DNA from 2 places in the Terrabacter lapilli genome. Region 1 is predicted to be linked to the other one. Evidence: riboswitches for the same ligand, from Rfam matches in the RefSeq annotation. Region 1 holds a riboswitch; the other holds the start of a gene.

Region 1 (5,013 bases):
ACAGGGCCGGGACGGGCACACGAGACCCCGCTGGCCTAGGCTGCCGTGCATGACGGTGTGGATCGACCAGCCCATCTGGCCGGCCCACGGTCGGCTCTTCGCCCACCTCGTCAGCGACGTCTCCTACGACGAGCTGCACGCCGTGGCACGTGCGGCCCGGCTGCACCCGCGGTCGTTCGACGGGGACCACTACGACGTCCCCGAGGCACGCTGGCAGGACGCCGTGGACGCCGGGGCGACACCGACCAGCGGGCTCGACCTCGCGCGCCGCCTCAACGCCTCGGGCCTGCGGCTGCGCAAGCGCAAGCGGGACCGTGGCGTGCGGCGGATCCTCGACGTGGCCTTCCCCAACGGTGCCAGCGACGTCGACCTCGTGGCGTCCGACGAGCCGCTCGACCCCTCGCGGGTGCTCGCCGCCATGGTCTTCGTCCGCGACCGCCGGGGCGACTTCGTCGTCGTGCACAGCGTCCGACGGGGGGAGTGGGGCTCGCCCGGAGGGTGGCGTGAGGACGACGAGACGCCCGTCGAGAACGCCGTGCGCGAGACGTTCGAGGAGACCGGGCTCACGCTTCGGCACTCGGACGTGCTGTCCTGTGGCTACGAGCGGTTCACCCCTCGCACCGACGACAACCTCTTCACGCGCGAGAGGCCCTACCTCCAGGTCTTCCGCAGCCGGCTCGACGACGCCCGACCGCCGATCAACGACGGCGACGACGGCATCCACGAGACCCGGTGGGTGACACCGGACGAGTACGCGCAGCTCTGCGGGCACCTGTTCTGGTGGCCGCTCGCGGTCGAGGTCTTCCCCGACCTGCGCGACCTCGCCCGCCCCCTCTGAGACGTACGTATGCCGCCCACCGGGGTGGACGGCATACGTACGCTGTCGTGGTGGGCGGGCCTGTCGGGCAGGCGCGCCCGCGGGCTCAGCGCTGGTTGGTGAAGCTCAGCGCGACGTCGAGGTCGGCCTCGCGCAGCATCCGCTGGACGGCCTGCAGGTCGTCACGGGACTTGCTCGACACGCGCAGCTCGTCGCCCTGGATCTGGCTCTTGACGCCCTTGGGGCCCTCGTCGCGGATGAGCTTGTTGATCTTCTTCGCGTTCTCCTGCGAGATGCCCTCCTTGAGCGGCACGTCGAGGTGGTACTCCTTGCCGGAGAGGCGGGGTCCGGCCTCCGGCACGTCGAGGTGCTTGAGGCTGACCTTGCGCTTGACGAGGTGGGTCTGCACGACGTCGAGGACTGCGAGACAACGCTCCTCGGTGTTCGCCTTCATCTTGATGACGTCACCGGCGAGGTCGACCGAGGCGCCGACGTTCTTGAAGTCGTAGCGCGTCGCGATCTCCTTGCTCGCGCTGTTGACCGCGTTCGCGATCTCCTGCTTGTCGAACTTGCTGACGATGTCGAAGGAGGAGTCGGCCATCGGTGGGTCCTTCCAGATGCGTGTGGCTGGGCTGTCGGACGGGTGGCCGTGGGCACGCGGACATGCCGGACACGTCGCCGTGGTCCCGATTACTGACCCCGCCCGATCTCTTGCTATCCTTCCAGACGCACCAAGGCAGGTTGTCCGAGCGGCCAATGGAAGCGGACTGTAAATCCGTCGCGAAAGCTACGAAGGTTCGAATCCTTCACCTGCCACCCAGTGCGCCGAGAGGCCCTGACCAGCGCAAACGCGGGTCGGGGCCTCTTGCATGTACCCCGGGAGGGTACGTGGCGCCACGGATTCCGAAGGCTATTCTGCAAGCCTCTGACCTGCGGAAACGTGAGAGCCGAATGGCTCCGCGGGGAATATGTGGGGAAATCGGGCCCGGGACGGGGCGTCTCCTACGGGCCTCCCGCCCGTGACCTGCGGCGATGCGGGGGAGGGGGGTATGCAATCGCGACGGACTTCTGCGCCGTGGCGATTCGAGGCCCTTGCCTTGCCGGCACGGCGGCTGCGCTGCTGCCCCCACAGGACTGACTCGTAGTGCCGCAGGACCACGTCCACGGTTGAGGCGTTCGCCCGAGCGTCACAAGTTGGGGACCAGCTGTCGTCTCGATCCCGGGACCATCTCGACATGCGAAACGCGGCAGGATCTTTTCCTACTGTTTTAGTGGGGTATTGGGCGCGGTCTCAGTGAGTTTGCCCGACCGGATCACATTGTGCCGCAACATGTTTGGTGTCTACCGAGTCTCTCTGTCGATGTGTGTGAACGGTCTTGCGCTCCGCATCCATGCGGTTGCCCGCTTCGTACCGGTGTGCGTACGCTCACCGCAGGTCACGAGTTCCAGTGCACAGCCCCGGCTTGCTGGACAGCAACCCTCCTCCGCGGCGGGGTGCTCCGGGTGAAGACCTGGCCGGTCGCTGATGGCGCCGGCAAGCGCGGACTCGTTGATCGGGTCCCGGAGACCCGAGGAGCAGAGATGACCGCACGGACGACCACCCTGGTGGCCCGTCGGCACGTCGACCTGCTCCGCGTCTCCAGCGCGCTCTGTCGTCGGTGACGCACCGCCTCGCCGACGTCGACTGACGTAGCCCCGGCGGTACGCGACCTGGCCGCCCGGCGACCCCGTGCGCCGGGCGGCAACGACGCAGACCTCTATCCACGCCACCCGTCCCCGACGGGCGTGCCCGTGTCCCCAGGAGACCCTCAGTGTCCACCACCTCCGTCCCGAGAACCGCTCAGGCGGCACCTTCCCCATCCGCTCCTGCTCCACCGCCCGCGACGGCCGTCCTCACCGCCGTGCCCGACACGTCGCCCGTCCTCACCGTGGTCCCTCGGCGCACGCCGTGGACCTGGGTAGGTGTGGCGGGCGTGCTCGTCCTCGTCGCGATGTTCGTCAACGGGCTGGCCACCAACCCCGGCTGGGAGTGGTCCACTTTCGCCGCGTACTTCGCCAGCGAGACGATCGTGCGCGCTCTCGGCACCACCATCCAGCTCACCGTGCTCGGGACCGTGACCGGTTTTGCCCTCGGCGTCGTCCTCGCGGCAATGCGCCTGTCCCACAATGGCTTCCTGCGCTCGGTCGCGTGGACCTACATCTGGGCCTTCCGCTCGATCCCGCTCATCGTGCAGCTGCTCTTCTGGTTCAACATCGCCTACCTCTACCAGACCATCTCCTTCGGGCTGCCCTTCGGCCCCTCGTTCGGCAGCGTCTCCACCAACGACCTGTTCGGGGCCCTCGGCGCCGCCGTCCTCGGTCTGGCACTGCACCAGGCGGCCTACGCCGCCGAGATCATCCGCGGCGGCATCCTCGCGGTCGACGAAGGACAGCGCGAGGCAGCCGCAGCCCTGGGCATCCCGCGTCTGCGCCAGTTCACCAAGGTGGTCCTGCCCCAGGCGATGCGCTCGATCCTGCCGAACGCCGCCAACGAGGTGATCAGCCTCTTCAAGGGCACCTCGATCGTGTCGGTGCTCGCGATCCCGGAGCTCTTCTACCAGGTGCAGGTCATCTACGGACGCAACTCCCGGGTCGTGCCACTGCTGCTGGTGGCCACCGTCTGGTACATCGTGCTGACGACGCTGCTGTCGGTGGGCCAGTTCTACGTCGAGCGGCACTTCGCCAAGGGCAGCTCCCGCACGCTGCCACCGACCCCGCTCCAACGGCTGCGCTCGCGCCTGACCGCGTACACCGTAAGGCCCGCCGGCGCCCACAGCGGGCATGGCCGGACGCGCCACCCCGAGACGGCGGAGGTGACCCGGTGAGCACCACGAGCACAGCCGCTCCCGTCATCGACCTGCGCGGCGTCACGAAGTCCTTCTCCGGACAGGTGGTCCTGCACGACATCGACCTGCGGCTCGAGGAGGGGACCGTCACCGTCGTGCTCGGCCCCTCCGGTTCGGGCAAGTCGACGCTGCTGCGCACGATCAACCACCTGGAGAAGGTCGACCGCGGCCAGGTCCGCATCAAGGACACCCTCATCGGCTACCGCCAGTCCGGCGACCGGCTGCACGAGCTGTCCGAACGGGAGGTCCTGCGCCAGCGCAGCCGCATCGGGTTCGTCTTCCAGCAGTTCAACCTCTTCCCGCACCTGACGGTCCTGGAGAACGTCGTGGAGGCTCCCGTCTCCGCCCAACGCCGCCGCCGTACCGAGGTGGAGGCCGAGGCGCGGCAGCTGCTGGCCCGGGTCGGTCTGGCCGACAAGGCCGCCGCCTACCCGCGCCAGCTCTCCGGCGGCCAGCAGCAGCGGGTCGCCATCGCCCGAGCACTGGCCCTGCAGCCCGACGTCATCCTCTTCGACGAGCCGACCTCGGCGCTGGACCCCGAGCTCGTCGGCGAGGTCCTCGACGTCATCAAGGAGCTGGCCCGCGACGGCGCGACCCTGGTCGTGGTGACGCACGAGATCGGCTTCGCCCGAGAGGTGGCCGACACCGTGGTCTTCCTCGACGGCGGCCGCCTCATCGAGCAAGGGCCACCGGCACAGGTCCTCGACAACCCACGCCACGAACGGACCCGCGCCTTCCTCGAACGCGTCCTCTGACCACGCCGCACCCGCGGCACTGACCCACCCCTTCACCACGACTCGCACCCCTCGGGTGCCGAGAGGAGCTCCACCATGCCCAACCACGCCTCCCGTCCGGTGCACGCCGACCCGGTCACGACCACCCTCACCACCTCCCGCACCAGCCGGACCTCGACCCTGCGACTCACGCTCACCGGCTTGGCCGCCCTCGCAGCGCTGACCGTGAGCGCCTGCTCCGGCCCCGCCGAAGCCAGCTCGGCCGGCTCGGCTCCGTCCGCCCGGCCCGGCGCCGCCGCGGCCGGCATCAACACCTCGCCGAACCAGCAGCGCATCACCGCCGCCAAGGACGAGAAAGCAGCCGCCCTGCTGCCCGCAGCGATCCGTGCGCGCGGCACCATCACCGCCGCCAACGCCGGCGCCGGCGGCGGCACCCCGCCGCTCGTCTTCACCGCAGACGACGACAAGACCGTCATCGGCGTCGAGGTCGACCTCGCCCACCTCTTCGCCGACAAGCTCGGACTCAAGGTCGAGACCCCGGCCACGAGCTGGGAGAACGTCTTCCTCGGCATCGACT
Region 2 (5,013 bases), 650 kb from region 1:
AGGCTGCCACGCTCAGCCTCCTCAACACCCTTGGCGATCAAGTACTGGGCCATCGCTACCGCGTGGACGACGTGGACCCGCGAATCTTCGAACTGGGAGGGCAGTGGATCCGGGAGGACGCCGTCAACGTTGATCACCTCATCGGCGTTCTGCCTCTGCCGACGGCGTGTCGTCTATGGTTCAGTGCCTACCCGAACGACGACGAGGGAACGATGTCGAACGCGCTTGGCGAGCCCGTGCCGGCAGCGCTCGAGGATTGGCTAACGGGCAGATTGGCAGACCCAACGCTCGGCTTAGAACCAGGCGACGTTGCGGACGCGTATTCGGCGATTGTGGGCTGGCAGGAGTCGCTGCGCGATCTAGTTGTTTACGCAGGCGAATTCCAGGATCGTCAGGAATTGGAGTAGGAGGCTAAGCGGCCTGAGCGCGGGCGTCGCCGCCTGCCCTCCTCTCCGCTCGGCGCGGTCGAGGCGATTTGCCTACAACAGAAGGCCGTCATCGCGAGATCTTCTCCGGTCGATGGGATGACCTGCTTGCTGCTCTCTTCAACGGCTGGGCCCGTGTTCTGCATCCCACGCCCGTGGAAGGGGTGGCACGATTTAGGCTGGGCGGCGAAAGTGCACCCGGTACACATTCGAGGCTGCCTCTCGAGCCTGGTTGTCAAAAGGCTCAGCGCTGTATTCTAGGTGGATGAGTTGAGGCTTGGGCCCAAGGTGCCATTCCCAGCTGCACGTCGCATTGCGCGCGTATGCGGTTCATCGATGCCGTCGCGCGGCGCCGGGTTCGGTAGGTCGTGAAGCTCGGATGCGAGTGCTGCAAAGGTCGCCGTCGAGGTTGCCGTCGCCTCGCGCGTGCAGCTGATTCAGCGTCGTCGCGACCTGCCGCCAAGGAGCTGCCATATCCGCGCCTATCGGCTCGGCGCTCGGCGCTCGGCGGATGCGCGGAGCGAGTCGAGCGGCGCTGTCGCAAAGACCGCGGCAATACGCCGCGAGTCGGCGGACGTGGGAGCCCAAGTAGGCGGCCGGAAGCCACGCTGATGTCCGAGGCGTCCTTTCATCATGTCTCCCGGGTCAAGAGGCGCGACCGTCACCCACCTTGGAGGGGTCGCCCGGCAACCGGTCCGCCCCGGTGCCGTCCAAGGAAGACCCGGCCGCGCCGGCATCCGTCGGCTCCGCCAGAGCGGGCCTCGGTTCAGGGGCTCCTTGGACCGAAAGGGGCTGTGGATGCACCCATCCCTGCTTCCCGAGCTTCGCCCGCAGACTCCGCTGGTCGTCCTCGTCGACGACACACGCGCCTTTCGAGACCGGCGATCCCACCTCCAAGTTCGCCGCGGCCACGATGCGGTCGAACTCCTTCGTGCCGTCGGGGACCGGCAGATCGACGAACTCTGGCTCGACTACGAGCTCCTCGGCGGGACGACGTCCGTCGCGGCGGTCGACCATCTCGTTGCTCGAGCAGAGCGCGGTAACCGTCTGGGCGTCGACGTGATCGAGGTCCATTCCGCACGAGTCCCTGAGGCGCTCCACATCACCCAGCGTCTGCAGCGCGCTGGGTATCGCGCCCGGCGGTGCTACGTGCAGGGCATCTGGACCCGATTCGACCCGGCGACCCACGACGAATGGCGTCCCGATGCCAGCGCCGGCATCGCTGAGCACCCCACTTCGAGGCGCGCGGATGCCAGCGGACCCGCCGACGTCACGGAGGGTTTCCGCGCATGATTCGCGACGCCTGTCTCTCGGTGCAACTGCGTCTGCACCTGCCGGCTGGACTCGTCGTCATCGAAAGTGGCGAGTCGGGGCAGCGGCCGGCGACGCACCCGCGCAGGCGGTCCACATCGTCACGGCATACAACCCGCACGGCCGGCCGGCCACGGAGTCGGACAACCGTCGCGCGCAGCGCGCCCTGGTCGCGCAGCCGGACGCCAGGAACGCGGCGTACCACCCGGCGGCCGGGGCCGACCCGGCGTGGCTGCACGTCGAACCGAGCGTTGCGATCGTCGGCCTGACGCGGCAGGAGGCTGTCGACCTCGGGTGGCGGTTCAAGCAGGACGCCATCTTCGAGTGGACGGCTGACGCGTTGACTGTCGTCTCCTGCACGGATGGCGCGACAGTGGCGCTCGGCTGGCGCCAGATCACGCCTGACGCGCGGGCCACCGGCGCCGACCGGGCGTGGCGGGAGCTCGGCCTGGCATCTCCGTACGTGTCGATCGCCGCCGCGAACACGGCGCTGAACCGCGCGCTCGAGGCGGTAGACGACCAGCGGGCCGCGGTGCTGAACTACGTTTTCCTCGACTTCGCCGCGGACTACTGGGCGCCGCGTGTCGAGGCGGAGCGGATGCGCGAGTCCCGACGCAAGGAGCAACCGCACGAGGCAGATCGGGCAGCCGCGGCGGCGGCGCGCCGAGCCCAGGAGCGACGTGAGAAGCTTCGCGCTCGTCAGTCGGAGGCACGCAGACGCCATGCCGCCGAGCACCGCGAGCACGTCGAAGCCGGGTGGCCCCAGGCGTGGCATCCGCAGCACGTCTACAAGTGGCTGAACCTCGGTGGTGACCTCGAGGGAGCCCGTCGCTGGCCAGACGAGGGCTTGACGCCGTCGGCCGTCCTCTCGGCAGCCGGGGCCATTGGGAATGCACTGGCTCTGCCTATTGCCGTCAGCGACCCTGCGGAGGTGGCGTGGTGGGGCGACACCTTGACCGACATCGCGGAAGGTACGTGGCCGCAGGTGCCGGCCTCCACACGCATCTCCGTCAAGCGGACGTTCCGGGACGGCAGACGGGAGCGCTGGTTCGTGCTGTCGGAAGCGGATGGTGGGGTCCGGGTCGAGCGCTGGCAAGCCTCGGCGGCGTCGCGTCCAGCTGCGCCGGATTGGACGCGCACCGTCGTCGGCGTCTTTCCGACGACCGAGGCTGCATTGGAGGCAGTTCCCGAACTGTCGACCGTCAGCCCCGACGTCGTCGGCGAGATCAACGCGGCGCGAGACAACGGCGTCGACCTGCTCGAGCACTTGCGCATACCGCGAGCCGTTGACGAGCACGATCAAGGGCTGGGGGTGGAGGAAGGGGCTGCACAGGCGGCCCGGCTCGAGCGGGACGAGGTCGCGCGCCTCGTCGAGGGGGTGCCATCACACCTCGTCTACTGCACCGTCGATGGTTTGCCTGTCGTCGCAGTGCAAACCGCCCATGAATGGCGGCGGCTCACGGTGGGCGTCGACGGGATCGAGAAAGGCGGGCTCGTCGCCGAGGACGTGGTCCAGTCCCGGTGGTCCAGCGAGTCGGGCGAGGAGCCAATCGTTTGCCATGGAGGCGGATCGATCAAGGTCGTCGCTCCCGGGCTCGCAGTCGTCCGGCAGTGGGGCGACCAGGGCGATGGCAGTGAGTTCGTGGCTTGGCCGACGGCCGTAAGGGGCCGGGCTGGCGTGGTAGCCCGCTGGATCGCGGAGTCCGACCTCCAGACCGTGGCGGCGATCCTGCTCGAACCGTGGCCGGACGACGAGCAGTGGCTCGTCTGGTACGACAACCCGATAGCGCTCGACCTCGCCCTCGACGACGAGACACGCGACGCGCTCCGAGGATGCCTGGCCAGTGACCCTGAGTACGCGAGGGCACGCGAGGCCGTCCACGACCCAGGAAGCAGGGCCGGTCGCGCCCTGGCGTCAGCTCTCGAGCGAGCGTCGGAGACTCGTTTCACCGGCGACCTGTACCGGCTGAGGTGGCTGTCCGACGACGAGGAGGCAACGCGATGAGCGAGCTGACGGACGGCCGCCAGGAGGAGGTCCCGGACGATGTACTCACCGAACTGGCCGAGCGCCTGGGCGAGCGGCCGGCGACCTCGGGGCACCCCGAGGGGACCGGCCCGTGGCGTAGCCACCTCGTCGGGGTCTGCATGGGGTGGGACAACTACTACACGCTGTGCGAGAACTGCCTCCACAGGGACGGTCCCTTCCTAGACCCGTTCGAGGCAGAACAGGCCGTCCTGCAACACCAGTGGCTGACCCGGCAGCCAGAGCAGGGAGACACGTTCCGCGGCTTCGACGGTTGCGTCTGATCCGGCTCGCGCCCGCCGAGGCCCAAGGAGCCGGGCGGGCAATCTCAGGCATAGAGGATTACCGACCGCGCAGGTGGCTGTGTACGCCGCCTCGTCCAAAGGCCAGAGAACCGAGACAGGGAGGGACACCAGGCCGCAGTACAGGGTCCTCGAGCTTCGTGAGGGACTCATCGGCGGGAAGATGTTCCGGTGACAATCTCGAGAAGTTGCTCAACGAGAACGGCTCCAAAGGCCGGTCTCTGAAGGCCATTACGTCCGTGGACGTCAAGGGCCGCATCGGCCCTGGCGGCGTAAGCGGAGTAAGCGGCATCCTGGTCACCTTCGATAGGGCTTGAGGCGCACGAGAGCCGGACAGCCGTATGCCGTCGGGGCGGACCCGGCGGCATACGACTGTCATCGTCGCCGCGGGCGCTTGATGTCGCGTTCAGCCGTCCAAATGGGCACAGTCGATCAAGAGAACGGCCGATGCTGCAGGCAACGCTGGCAAGTTGACTGGGATGGAGCCGATGCTGTGCTCTCGCTTGGACTCGGAGCTACCTCACGGAGCCGCGCCCAACCGCTGGCGTCGAGTCTTGAAGGAGCTCATCGAGCGCGGCAACGTCAGCCCATCCGTTGATGCTGACTTCCCCGGTCGGACTGACGCGTACCTCTAGACGGTCCGCCAGCCCGGGCAGCCGCGACCGCAGATGCAGATATCGGTCAGTCAGGAAGTGGAACCGCTGGTTGCGTGACCCGACCCAAGGGCGCGCGTGATCGAGCTGGTCAGCGAGGTAAGGGCCGTCCACGAGTAGATCTGTTGCAGCGAGCAGCGCGGCGAAGGAAGGAGGTGCGTCGGGTCCTCGCAGGTCTTCTAGGTAGTGCCCCGTGAACGTCATGACACTGAGGCCACCATCACGCACTGTCCGTGCGAACGTGGCAAAGCCGTCCGCTTGGTCAAAGGGTTCGCCGCCAAGGAGTGTGACGCCCTCGG

The links. Region 1 has a riboswitch for S-adenosylmethionine ahead of ABD241_RS20690 (putative leader peptide). Riboswitches for the same ligand answer to the same signal wherever they lie in the genome.
Region 2: another riboswitch for S-adenosylmethionine. It lies ahead of ABD241_RS10340 (cyclic-phosphate processing receiver domain-containing protein); the one in region 1 lies ahead of ABD241_RS20690 (putative leader peptide).

Annotation. Positions count from the first base shown of each region.
Region 1 is NZ_BAAAPU010000007.1:1,182,210-1,187,222, forward strand. It holds gene ABD241_RS13545 (DUF4031 domain-containing protein) at 50-838, shown strand; gene ABD241_RS13550 (YajQ family cyclic di-GMP-binding protein) at 924-1,418, opposite strand; tRNA gene ABD241_RS13555 (tRNA-Tyr) at 1,553-1,633, shown strand; SAM riboswitch class IV at 2,252-2,364, shown strand; gene ABD241_RS20690 (putative leader peptide) at 2,399-2,479, shown strand; gene ABD241_RS13560 (amino acid ABC transporter permease) at 2,719-3,681, shown strand; gene ABD241_RS13565 (amino acid ABC transporter ATP-binding protein) at 3,678-4,457, shown strand; gene ABD241_RS13570 (ABC transporter substrate-binding protein) at 4,533-5,013, shown strand, end outside.
Region 2 is NZ_BAAAPU010000007.1:533,269-538,281, forward strand. It holds gene ABD241_RS10335 (hypothetical protein) at 1-407, shown strand, start outside; SAM riboswitch class IV at 1,069-1,186, shown strand; gene ABD241_RS10340 (cyclic-phosphate processing receiver domain-containing protein) at 1,224-1,718, shown strand; gene ABD241_RS10345 (DUF3293 domain-containing protein) at 1,675-3,741, shown strand; gene ABD241_RS10350 (hypothetical protein) at 3,738-4,043, shown strand; gene ABD241_RS10355 (4Fe-4S single cluster domain-containing protein) at 4,577-5,013, opposite strand, start outside.